Regions from separate parts of the Lelliottia amnigena genome, predicted to be linked through region 2. Evidence: predicted binding sites of a transcription regulator. Region 2 holds the regulator's gene; each other region holds the start of a gene.
The links. The regulator PhoB, encoded in region 2, activates phosphate uptake and scavenging genes when phosphate is short. The targets are predictions, from matches to a motif close to CTGTCATAAAACTGNCNNAT.
Positions count from the first base shown of each region.

Region 1: a site for PhoB is predicted at 2,015-2,034, ahead of uvrB (excinuclease ABC subunit UvrB). Genes of this name have one in related genera too.
Region 3: a site for PhoB is predicted at 983-1,002, ahead of pstS (phosphate ABC transporter substrate-binding protein PstS). Genes of this name have one in related genera too.
Region 4: a site for PhoB is predicted at 1,392-1,411, ahead of kdgR (DNA-binding transcriptional regulator KdgR). Genes of this name have one in related genera too.

Region 1 is NZ_CP077236.1:3,138,083-3,141,256, reverse strand. It holds gene uvrB (excinuclease ABC subunit UvrB) at 1-1,762, opposite strand, end outside; gene I6L74_RS14695 (ABC transporter ATP-binding protein) at 2,512-3,174, shown strand, end outside.
Region 2 is NZ_CP077236.1:2,744,974-2,748,147, reverse strand. It holds gene phoR (phosphate regulon sensor histidine kinase PhoR) at 1-877, opposite strand, end outside; gene phoB (phosphate response regulator transcription factor PhoB) at 899-1,588, opposite strand; gene sbcD (exonuclease subunit SbcD) at 1,893-3,098, shown strand; gene sbcC (exonuclease subunit SbcC) at 3,095-3,174, shown strand, end outside.
Region 3 is NZ_CP077236.1:1,825,161-1,828,334, forward strand. It holds gene glmS (glutamine--fructose-6-phosphate transaminase (isomerizing)) at 1-769, shown strand, start outside; gene pstS (phosphate ABC transporter substrate-binding protein PstS) at 1,090-2,130, shown strand; gene pstC (phosphate ABC transporter permease PstC) at 2,208-3,167, shown strand; gene pstA (phosphate ABC transporter permease PstA) at 3,167-3,174, shown strand, end outside.
Region 4 is NZ_CP077236.1:4,369,728-4,372,901, reverse strand. It holds gene I6L74_RS20680 (MFS transporter) at 1-1,337, opposite strand, end outside; gene kdgR (DNA-binding transcriptional regulator KdgR) at 1,516-2,307, shown strand; gene I6L74_RS20670 (YobH family protein) at 2,397-2,636, opposite strand; gene mgrB (PhoP/PhoQ regulatory lipoprotein MgrB) at 2,797-2,940, shown strand; gene I6L74_RS20660 (YebO family protein) at 3,013-3,174, shown strand, end outside.

The DNA.
Region 1 (3,174 bases), 390 kb from region 2:
CCTGCGGCACAATGCCGTTATCCAGATTGTACTGGTGCTGCTTCTCGCGGCGACGTTCCGTTTCGCTAATCGCTTTCGCCATCGACGCCGTAATTTTATCGCCGTACAAAATGGCTTTACCGTTGATGTTACGCGCCGCACGGCCAATGGTCTGAATAAGCGAGCGCTCGGAGCGCAGGAAGCCCTCTTTATCGGCATCCAGAATCGCCACCAGCGATACCTCTGGCATATCCAGGCCTTCTCGTAACAAGTTAATCCCGACCAGCACGTCAAATTCGCCAAGGCGCAAATCGCGAATGATCTCCATACGCTCGACGGTGTCAATATCCGAGTGCAGATAACGCACGCGCTCGCCGTGCTCTTCAAGATACTCGGTCAGATCTTCCGCCATACGCTTGGTGAGCGTGGTGACCAGCACGCGTTCGTTGATCGTCGCGCGCGCACGGATTTCAGAAAGCAGATCGTCCACCTGAGTGCCCACAGGACGCACTTCGATAATGGGATCCAGCAGGCCGGTCGGGCGCACCACCTGATCCACCACATCCTCGCCAGATTTTTCCAGCTCGTAGTTGCCGGGCGTCGCAGAGACATAGATGGTCTGCGGGGCCAGCGCTTCGAACTCTTCGAACTTCATTGGACGGTTATCCAGCGCCGACGGCAGACGGAAGCCATATTCCACCAGCGTCTCTTTACGCGCGCGGTCGCCACGGTACATGCCGCCGATTTGCGGAATGGTTACGTGGGATTCGTCCACCACCAGCAGCCCATCGGCAGGCAGATAATCAAACAGCGTCGGCGGCGCTTCACCGGGACCACGGCCCGAAAGGTAGCGTGAGTAGTTTTCGATACCCGAGCAGTAGCCCAGCTCGTTCATCATCTCCAGATCGAACTGCGTACGCTGGCTCAAACGCTGCTCTTCGAGCAGTTTGTTATTTTCCAGCAGCACTTTTCGTCGCTCGGCCAGTTCGACTTTGATGTCTTCCATCGCCTGGACAATGCGCTCGCGCGGGGTGACGTAGTGCGTTTTGGGGTAGACGGTGAAGCGCTGAATCACTGAATCAATATGGCCGGTCAGCGGATCAAAAAGCGACAGCCGTTCGACTTCTTCATCAAAAAGCTCAACGCGTAACGCCAGATCGTCGGATTCCGCCGGGAAGATATCAATCACTTCGCCCCGCACGCGGAACGTCCCGCGCTGGAACGCCTGATCGTTACGGGCATATTGCAGCTCGGCCAGACGCCGCAAAATGGCGCGCTGATCGATGATCATCCCGTTGGTGAGGTGCAACATCATTTTCAGATACAGATCGGGATCGCCCAGACCGTAAATAGCGGACACAGAGGCCACCACAATGACGTCTCGACGCTCAAGCAAGGCCTTGGTCGCCGACAGACGCATCTGTTCGATATGCTCGTTCACAGACGCGTCTTTCTCGATAAACGTATCTGAGCTCGGGACGTAGGCTTCGGGTTGATAATAATCGTAGTAGGAGACGAAATATTCCACGGCGTTATCCGGGAAGAACTCTTTCATCTCACCATAAAGCTGTGCCGCCAGCGTTTTGTTGGGTGCCAGCACCATCGTGGGGCGCTGCAAATCGGCAATCACGTTGGCGACGGTAAATGTTTTACCCGACCCGGTTACGCCCAGCAGCGTTTGATGTGCAAGCCCATCTTCCAGCCCCTCTTTCAGACGACGGATCGCCTCCGGCTGATCGCCAGAAGGACGGAAGGCAGAATTCAATTTGAACATTTTACTCATGGGCAACAACCTGATGACGATAAAAGCGGCAGGTGAGTAATTTTACTCGTGACTGGCAAATTTGCCAGTAAAAAATACTGGATGTAAATCCAGTAGCATGTAACGATATTTGGTACTGCATCCGGTGAATCAGCGAAAATGTGGTCAATATCCAGACTACGGCACGATAAAACACTAGCCTGAAGGGCTTATCCCCAAAACATTTCTATTTTTAACATTTGTCAAGCTGGGTAAGGGCAGATTTATGGCCGCAGATGACACTTTCATTACGGTGATTGCTTTTGTCTAACACATTAATTAATAGAGGATATTTCTTAAAGCCGCGTTTCGCATCAATTCATCCGCAGGCCGCGTATTCTCTCGCTTACCTGAAGTTTTCTAACCCTAATGCACATGGTTATCCACAGGAATAGTGGATAACTGCTTCCAGCCCACGTAGACAGCCACTCCGCAAAGTCCCGGTTTTTCCCAAAAGCCGGTCCGTAAAAAATATTTATAGCTCTTTTTCGATGATTAACAGTTGAGCAGATCATATACGACCGGTGAGATCTTACTCACATTTCCTCGATCCTCGCTGCACCACGACTCAGCGTCGTTAGCACTGAAGATGTGCAATTCCGCGCCTGTACATCACATTAGCAGTGACATAATCCGAAAAAAACACCTTATTCGATTAACTTTACGTATATGGCAAGGGTTTTGCAGAATCATTATGACATCTCGCCCACGCGTTTTTTACGGAGTGAATTATGCTGAGTCTGCGCGCAATAAATCAGTTTTACGGGAGCGAACACACGCTGTGGAACATAGATCTCGATTTGCCGCCAGGGAAGTGTACAGGCGTGGTCGGGTTGCCCGGCATGGGGAAAACGACTCTGATCAACTGCATCACCGGGCAACTTCCGGTGGAGAGCGGCTCTATTATCTGGCATGAAGCGGGCGCGCCACCGCAGGACTTGTTGGGCGCTGCGCGTGAGCACAGCGAATTACCGGGGATCGGGTATGTCACGCAGGATAGACGGATATTTTCGCAGCTCACGGTTGAAGAAAATTTGCATGTCGCGATGCGCGCGCAGGGGAAATCCGACGCGACGGCCAGCAGCGAAATGTACGATCTGTTGCCGCAGCTGTGGCCGCTGCGACAGGCCCGTGCGATGGGATTGTCTCCGGATGACAAATATCAGCTGGCGCTGGCAAATGCGCTGGTCAGCCGCCCTCGCCTGCTGATTCTGGACGAACCGATGCACGGTGCCAGCCTGACATTTACCCACAGGCTGGGATTGCTTCTGGCGCGTTTAAATCGAGATTTGGGCATGACGGTTTTACTGGCGGAACAGCAGCTGTCGTTTATCCGCCGTGTGGCCGACCGTTTTTGCATGCTGTACCGCGGACGTAACGTGGCGCAAGGCCAC
Region 2 (3,174 bases):
TCTGCGCTTCCCGCTCCACAACACGCAGCATCATCGGAACATCAATGGTTTCATTCAGTGCCAGCGTCGGGGCGGCTTCAATTTTCGACAGCGTCAGAAGCTGCTTCACCAGCCCTTCCATGCGATGCGTTTGCTCGCGCATCGTATGTAATGCTTTCTCTCGCGGCGCGCCTTCCAGCGTTTGCTCCTGCATCATCTCCAGATATCCCTGAAGCACGGTCAACGGGGTGCGCAATTCATGGCTGACGTTGGCAAAGAAATTACGACGCGCCCCTTCAAGCTGATGCATTTGGGTAACATCACGCGCCACCATCAGCCACTGCTTGTCGCTATAGGGCATAACGCGAATCTCAAGGTGACGGCCGTTATTCAGCACCAGATTGTGCGGGCGAGTAAATTCACGCTTTTTCAGATACAGCGTGAACTCGGGGTAACGTAGTAGATTCAGTATGTTCTGGCCATTATCGTCCGGCCAGCGGAGTCCAAGGAGCTGTTGTGCCAGACCATTACACCAGAAAATCGTCCCTTCTTCGGTAGTGAGGATCACGGCATCCGGCAGCGACTCTGCGCCGCTACGAAAGCGCTTTATCAGACTTCCCAGCTCGCGACGACGCTTTTTATTACGCATCTGCATCTGATGCAGGCCGTAAAGTAACGGCTCCCAGCTTCCGCTACCGGGCGGTGGCGTCATGCTGCGATCCACCCACAGCCACCACGACAGGCGCAGTAAATTCCAAAAATGCCAGATCAACAGGCCGGTTACTGCCGCCAGTAAAAACCACGGCAGGTAACCAAAAATAGCCCCCAAAATGAAGGCCGGGAGACAGCATAAGATCAGTTCAAAAACGAGCCTTTTCCATGACAGACGTTCCAGCACGCGTCACACTCCTGTCAGTGTTCAGAAACGGGTCGAAAAACGATAACCCGTGCCGCGGACCGTTTGCACCATGCGATCGTGGCCGCTGTGTTCCAGCGCTTTACGCAAGCGGCGAATATGCACATCAACCGTTCTGTCTTCAACATAGACGTTGGTTCCCCAAACGTTATTCAGCAACTGCTCACGACTGTAAACGCGTTCCGGATGCGTCATAAAGAAGTGCAATAGCTTAAATTCGGTCGGTCCCATGTCGAGCGGGTTTTCACCCGTCATCACGCGATGCGACGTGGGATCCAGGCTCAGCCCCTGCATCTCAATCACCTCTTCCACCGCCATCGGTGAAATACGGCGCATCACCGCTTTAATACGTGCCACCAGCTCCTTCGGTGAAAACGGCTTGGTGATGTAGTCATCCGCACCCGTTTCCAACCCGCGCACGCGATCTTCTTCTTCGCCGCGCGCGGTCAGCATCACAACCGGGATCTCGCGGGTCATCGCTTCACGTTTGATGTGTTTGATAAATTGCAGTCCAGAGCCGCCAGGCAACATCCAGTCAAGCAGAATCAAATCAGGCCAGGGTTCGTTCAGCTGATTCACCGCGCTGTCATAATCTTCAGCTTCTATCGGCTGAAAACCGTTTTGTTCGAGCACGAAGCACACCATTTCACGAATCGGAGCTTCATCTTCTACGACCAGAATACGTCTCGCCATACTTTACCCTGTCTTATTGAGGTTAAAAGTTTGTAATGCGGCGTCATTATGCGTCAGATTTATGACAGATTTATGAAAAACATTACCACTATGAATAGCAAACTATTGTTTTATTACAGCTGTAATTTCCCGTTCCCAGGACATTTATCACCGCAAAAGCCGTCACGCTACCTCACACCGGCACACCTCAGAACCCCATACTGACGCCCTTAACACTCAGAATTGGGCCGATGCAGCCAACACAGAGGCGGCCTGAAGGATCAAGTGTATAATCCCTTTCACCTTTTTTTGCCACGGATCTGTTATGCGCATACTTCACACCTCGGACTGGCATCTGGGTCAAAATTTTTACAGTAAAAGCCGCGCGGCCGAACACGAAGCGTTCCTGAACTGGCTGCTGGAAACGGCGCTGACGCACCAGGTTGACGCAATCATTGTCGCCGGTGATATTTTTGACACCGGATCGCCGCCCAGCTATGCGCGCGAAATCTATAATCGCTTCGTGGTTAATTTACAGAAAACGGGCTGCCATCTGGTCATCGTCGCGGGCAATCACGACTCGGTGGCAACACTGAATGAGTCGCGCGATATTCTGGCCTTTCTGAATACCACTGTAGTGGCAAACGCCGGGCACGCACCGCAAATCATCAAAAAACGCGACGGCACGCCGGGCGCCGTTATCTGCCCGATCCCCTTTTTGCGTCCGCGCGACATCGTGCAAAGCCAGGCCGGACTGACCGGCGGCGAAAAGCAACAGCACCTGCTGCAGGCCATCACCGACTACTATCAGCAGCAATATCTCGACGCCTGTGCCTTACGCGGTGAGGCGGCGCTACCCGTCATCGCCACCGGCCATTTAACCACCGTCGGTGCCAGTAAAAGCGACGCGGTACGCGAAATTTATATTGGTACGCTGGATGCGTTCCCGGCGCAGAACTTCCCGCCTGCCGATTACATCGCGCTCGGGCATATCCATCGGGCACAGAAGATTGGCGGCAGTGAACATATCCGCTATTGCGGCTCGCCCATTTCGCTCAGCTTTGACGAAACGGGCAAACCTAAAAGTGTGCATCTGGTGAGTTTTGTCGACGGAAAACTGCACGCGGTAGAAACCCTGGAAGTGCCGGTGACGCAGCCGCTGGCGGTGCTGAAAGGCGATCTGGCGGCCATCACCGCGCAGCTTGAGCAGTGGCGCAATGTGGAGCAAATCCCGCCCGTCTGGCTGGATATCGAAATCACGACGGATGACTATCTGCACGATATGCAGCGCAAAATCCAGGCGCTCACGGAAACGCTGCCCGTTGAGGTATTACTGGTGCGTCGCAGCCGCGAACAGCGTGAGAAAATCCTGCTCAGTGCGCAGCGCGAAACGCTCAGCGAGCTGAAAGTCGAAGAGGTTTTTGAACGCCGACTGGCGCAGGAAGAAATTGACGACGCGCAGCGCGCAAGACTCAACGAGCTGTTCACCCATACGCTGCATGCGCTCAATGATGAGGAAGAAAACGCATGAAAATTCTCAGCCTGCGTCTGAAAAATATCAACTCTCTGAAGGGCGAATGGAAGATAGATTTCACCGCTGAGCCGTT
Region 3 (3,174 bases), 920 kb from region 2:
GGATACCCTGGCAGCACTGCGTTTGTCAAAAGAGCTGGGATATCTCGGTTCTCTGGCGATCTGTAACGTGCCGGGCTCTTCGCTGGTGCGTGAGTCCGATCTGGCGCTGATGACCAAAGCGGGGACGGAAATCGGTGTGGCGTCGACCAAAGCGTTCACCACCCAGCTGACCGTTCTGCTGATGCTGGTGGCGAAACTGGCGCGTCTGAAAGGCCAGGATGCGTCGATTGAGCACGATATCGTTCATGGTTTGCAGGCGCTGCCGAGCCGTATCGAGCAGATGCTGTCTCAGGACAAACGCATTGAAGCGCTGGCGGAAGATTTCTCTGATAAACACCACGCGCTGTTCCTGGGCCGTGGCGATCAGTATCCGATTGCGCTGGAAGGCGCGCTGAAGCTGAAAGAGATCTCCTATATCCACGCCGAAGCCTACGCGGCAGGTGAGCTGAAACATGGCCCACTGGCGCTGATTGACGCGGACATGCCGGTTATCGTCGTTGCGCCGAACAACGAACTGTTGGAAAAACTGAAATCCAACATTGAAGAAGTGCGCGCCCGTGGTGGTCAGCTGTACGTCTTTGCCGATCAGGATGCCGGTTTTGTTAGCAACGACAACATGCACATCATCGAGATGCCGCATGTGGAAGAGGTGATTGCACCGATCTTCTATACCGTTCCGCTGCAACTGTTGGCTTATCACGTCGCGCTGATTAAAGGCACTGACGTTGACCAACCGCGTAACTTGGCGAAGTCAGTTACCGTAGAATAATCCCTTCAGGCTCCACCTTCGGGTGGAGCTTTTCTCTTTCCTGCTGGTTTGTTTTTAATCAATCCCTTCTCTCTTTGTTGATGACAATCTGTCATTTTCAGCTACTTTTTCAGTGTCACACAAATAAAATTTTTCTGAAAACAGAGTGTCATAAACATATCTAACCTTCTGTTTATTAATGCTTATTTCGCGAGTTTTTAAGTTAAACTTTTCATGTCATAAAACTGTCATATTTCGTACATTTATCTGTCACCTGATTGTCCTATTTTGCTCATCGTAGCCACTAAACAACGATTTACGAAATCCTTGCAGGAGACATTATGAAAGTTATGCGTACCACTGTCGCAACTGTTGTCGCCGCGACCTTATCTATGAGCGCGTTCTCTGTATTCGCAGAAGCAAGCCTGACTGGCGCTGGTGCAACTTTCCCTGCGCCGGTGTATGCCAAATGGGCAGATACCTACCAGAAAGAGACCGGTAACAAGGTTAACTATCAGGGTATCGGCTCCTCCGGTGGCGTTAAACAAATTACGGCTAATACCGTCGATTTCGGTGCATCTGACGCGCCATTGTCTGATGACAAACTGGCTCAGGAAGGTCTTTTCCAGTTCCCAACCGTTATCGGTGGTGTTGTGCTGGCCGTGAATATCCCGGGTCTGAAATCTGGCGAACTGGTACTGGATGGCAAAACACTTGGCGATATCTACCTCGGCAAAATCAAAAAATGGGATGATGAAGCCATCACCAAACTGAACCCAGGCGTGAAACTGCCTTCGCAGAACATCGCTGTGGTTCGTCGTGCTGACGGTTCCGGTACGTCCTTCGTCTTCACCAGCTACCTGGCGAAAGTGAACGAAGAGTGGAAATCCAAAATCGGTTCTGGCTCTACTGTTAACTGGCCGACCGGTCTGGGCGGTAAAGGTAACGACGGTATCGCCGCGTTCGTACAGCGTCTGCCGGGTTCAATCGGTTACGTTGAATACGCTTACGCCAAGCAAAACAACCTGGCTTACACCAAGCTGATTTCAGCTGACGGTAAACCGGTTAGCCCGACCGAAGAAAACTTCGCAAATGCCGCGAAAGGCGCTGACTGGAGCAAATCCTTCGCACAGGATCTGACGAACCAGAAAGGTGACGGCGCGTGGCCAATCACGTCCACCACGTTCATCCTGGTGCACAAAGATCAGAAGAAACCTGAGCAGGGCGCTGAAGTGCTGAAGTTCTTCGACTGGGCATACAAAAACGGTGGCAAACAGGCTAACGACCTGGATTACGCAAGCCTGCCGGACAGCGTGGTTGAGCAGATTCGTGCTGCATGGAAAACAAACGTGAAAGACAGCAGCGGTAAAGCATTGTATTGATTTGGCATACTGACGAAAATGGCGGGTGAATTTCACCCGCTTTACTTCGTAAAACGTATTTAACAGAAGAGTAATTTATGGCTGCAACCAAGCCTGCTTTTAACCCTCCGGGTAAAAATGGTGACAAGATTTTCAGCGCGCTGGTAAAACTGGCTGCGCTGATTGTGCTATTGCTGCTGGGCGGCATTATCGTGTCACTGATTTTCTCCTCCTGGCCGAGCATCCAGAAATTCGGGTTCGCCTTCCTGTGGACCAAAGAGTGGGATGCACCGAACGATATTTACGGTGCACTGGTGCCGATTTACGGCACGCTGGTGACCTCGTTTATCGCCCTGCTGATTGCCGTTCCGGTGAGCTTTGGTATCGCGCTGTTCCTGACGGAGCTGGCCCCTAACTGGCTCAGGCGTCCGCTGGGCATCGCGATTGAACTGCTGGCGGCGATTCCGAGTATCGTTTACGGCATGTGGGGCCTGTTTATCTTTGCTCCGCTGTTTGCGAAATACTTCCAGGAACCGGTGGGCAATGTCCTGTCGAATATTCCTTTTGTTGGCGCGCTGTTCTCCGGCCCGGCGTTCGGGATCGGTATTCTGGCCGCAGGCGTGATTCTCGCCATCATGATTATCCCGTACATTGCGGCGGTCATGCGCGATGTGTTTGAGCAAACGCCGGTGATGATGAAAGAGTCGGCCTACGGTATCGGCTGCACCACCTGGGAAGTTATCTGGCGCATCGTCCTGCCGTTCACCAAAAATGGTGTTATCGGCGGCGTCATGCTGGGTCTGGGTCGTGCGCTGGGTGAAACCATGGCGGTGACCTTTATCATCGGTAACACCTACCAGCTCGACAGCGCCTCGCTGTTTATGCCGGGTAACAGTATTACCTCCGCGCTGGCAAATGAATTTGCCGAGGCGGAATCCGGTCTGCATGTGGCGGCGTTGATGGAACTGGGTCTGATTCTGTTCGTTATCACCTTCATCGTTCTGGCGATCTCCAAGCTGATGATCATGCGCCTGGCGAAAAATGAGGGGGCACGCTAATGGCTAC
Region 4 (3,174 bases), 1.6 Mb from region 2:
CTGATGATAGCGGCGATCGTTGCCAGTGTCCCAGCGGTAAACAGGGCAATATGGGTACCATTTTGTCCGGCCAGGTTAAACATGAGCGCGACCAGCGCTGCGCCAATGCTTTGCCCTAGCAAACGCGCGGTACCCAGCATACCACTGGCGCCTCCGCTGCGATGGCGCGGGGCTGCGGACATAATGGTGTGGTTATTGGGTGACTGGAATAAACCGAATCCGGCGCCGCACAGGATCATTCTCCAGATAATATCGGCATCTGTTGGCGAGGCGGGCAGCATCGCGAGAGCGAAAAGACCTGTGGCCATCACCACCAGACCCATTGCCCCCAATAATCCTGCATGTACGCGTTCAATCAGGTAGCCTGCGAGCGGAGCCATAACCATGGTAGCGAGCGGCCACGGCGTGAGCAGCAGCCCCGTTTCGACTTCTGTGCGTCCCACGATGTTTTGCAAAAAGAAGGGCAGCGAGACAAGCGCCAGCATCTGCGCGCAAAACGAGCAAATGGATGTCCCGATCGATAGCGAAAAAAGCGGAATACGTAACAGGTCTACGGGCAGGAGAGGCACCGGCAATGCCAGCTGACGGCGAACGAAAAAGAACCCAACGATCAACATGGCGATAATTTCTGCGGCGATAAGACGAAGGGAGTGCCCCTGCGCAAAACCGCTTAGCGCAGTGATGAGCAGGCCGAAGGTCAGCGCATTCATCACAGCACTGGGAAGATCAAAACGCGGCATCGCGCTTTTCGCTCCGTTCGCCGGGAGATAACGCAGTGCAAAGAGCAGGGCAACAATACCCAGCGGCACGTTAATCAAAAACAGCCATTGCCACGAGGCCACGGAGAGAATGGCCGCAGCAACCGTCGGACCCGCAGCAGATGAAACGGCCACAATGAAGGAGTTAATTCCCATCCCGCGGCCGAGCTGCTTCTGGGGATAGATAAGCCTTATCAGCGCTGTATTGACGCTCATTAACGCTGCGCCACCAAATCCCTGCGCAATACGCGCGATAGTCAACGTATGCAATGAATCTGATAGCGCACAAAACAGAGATGTCACGGTGAAGACGGCAAGTCCGCACTGATAAATGCGGCGATAACCGAACATATCGCCCAGGAAAGAGAAAGACAGCAAGGAAATCACAATGGCTATCTGGTAAGCATTGACGATCCAGATTGAACTGGCGGGTGATGCGTGAAGATCGCTGGCAATGGTCGGTAGCGCAACGTTGGCAATCGCCCCATCAAGAACCGCCATCGAAATACCGATAATAATTGTGGCAATCGCGCCATAGCGTTGGGGTAACGGTAAGCCGTCAGAGGGAATTTTTTCCATAGAAAATGAAATGCTCAGGAGGTTATAATTCTTAGTGTCACTATTTTAGCACTGATATTTCGGTTTTATGTCGCAGATTTGTAACGAAGTAAACGCAGAACGATTGCAGCAAGACGAACGCGAATTTATAATAAAAACCGGTTCTGATTTTTATAAAACACTCGCAATGAGGTGATAAATGGCAATCGCAGATTTGGACAAGCAGCCAGATTCTGTTTCTTCCGTGCTGAAGGTGTTTGGCATCTTACAGGCGCTGGGTGAAGAGCGCGAAATTGGTATTACAGAGTTGTCGCAACGTGTGATGATGTCAAAAAGCACTGTTTATCGCTTTCTGCAAACCATGAAATCCCTGGGCTATGTCGCTCAGGAAGGCGAGTCTGAGAAATATTCTCTGACGCTGAAGCTATTTGAGCTGGGCGCTCGCGCACTTCAAAATGTTGATCTTATTCGCAGTGCTGATATCCAGATGCGTGAACTTTCTCGTTTGACGAAAGAAACCGTGCACCTTGGGGCGCTTGATGAAGACAGCATCGTTTATATTCATAAAATAGATTCTATGTATAACCTGCGCATGTATTCGCGCATTGGTCGTCGCAACCCGCTTTACAGTACGGCCATTGGTAAGGTCCTGCTGGCGTGGCGTGACCGTGAGGAAGTCAAAGAGATCCTCCAGGACGTTGAGTACAAACGTAGCACTGAGCGCACCATCACCAGCACAGAAGAGCTACTGACAGTGCTTGATAAAGTGCGTGAGCAGGGTTATGGCGAAGATAATCAGGAGCAGGAAGAGGGGCTGCGCTGCATTGGCGTCCCGGTATTTGACCGTTTTGGCGTGGTTATCGCAGGGTTAAGTATTTCTTTCCCTACGCTTCGTTTCTCAGAAGAACGTCTGCACGAATATGTTGAAATGCTGCATACCGCTGCGCGCAAAATTTCTGAACAGATGGGTTATAACGACTATCCATTCTAATGGCTGAAGCACAGAAACGCCGCGTCACCGCGGCGTTTCTGTTTGTCCGGCATTGCTTGTTTGGCACTGCGTATCAAAGCAGGGCACAATTAACCGTTATCCACGACCATCTGACTTTTGCGCAGAATCGGGCAGTTAGACAAACCAATGACACCGCTGTCAGTGTGTAAATATTGCGCAGTGCTGATTCCTCTGGCGGTAAGGTACTGACATTGAATCCCTAATCCGGCCGCGTTTTCTTTACTTCCCACGAGTACGCCATAGCCTGATAATAATAATCCTATCCACACAATGGCCAGGACAACAATTGTCCGAATGATTAATCTCATCGCTGCCTCTTTTTTTAACTAATAATGCTATTCAGCGTAATAGTTTCGCTATATTAAACAAGTGCATAATTCTGAAAATATTTTGATGAACATAGAGTTAGTCCTTGTTTAAGATAACCGTGATAACCTGGACACATCAGGTCAAGAGACGGAGTGTGGAGTGAAAAAAATACGCTGGGTAATTCTGATTATAGTGTTGATTGCATGTGCCTTTCTATGGACGCAGACAATCAACGTGATGTGCGATCAGGATGTACAGTTCTTTAGTGGCATTTGCGCGATCAATCAATTCATCCCCTGGTAGGACACTTTTTCTATAGATCGTTACCTTCCCCTGCGTCAGTGGTAAAATAGGTGTTTTCATTGAGGTGGTAAAATGGGTGAGTTACAAAATTCGGGGCTACTGAACGTAGCCTCATTGGCGATGTTTGCAATCATTATGGTCATTGGACTGGTATTGTGGTTCTTTATGAATCGCGCCAGCTCACGTACAAATGAGCAAATTGAGCTTCTGGAAGCGTTGCTTGATCAGCAGAAA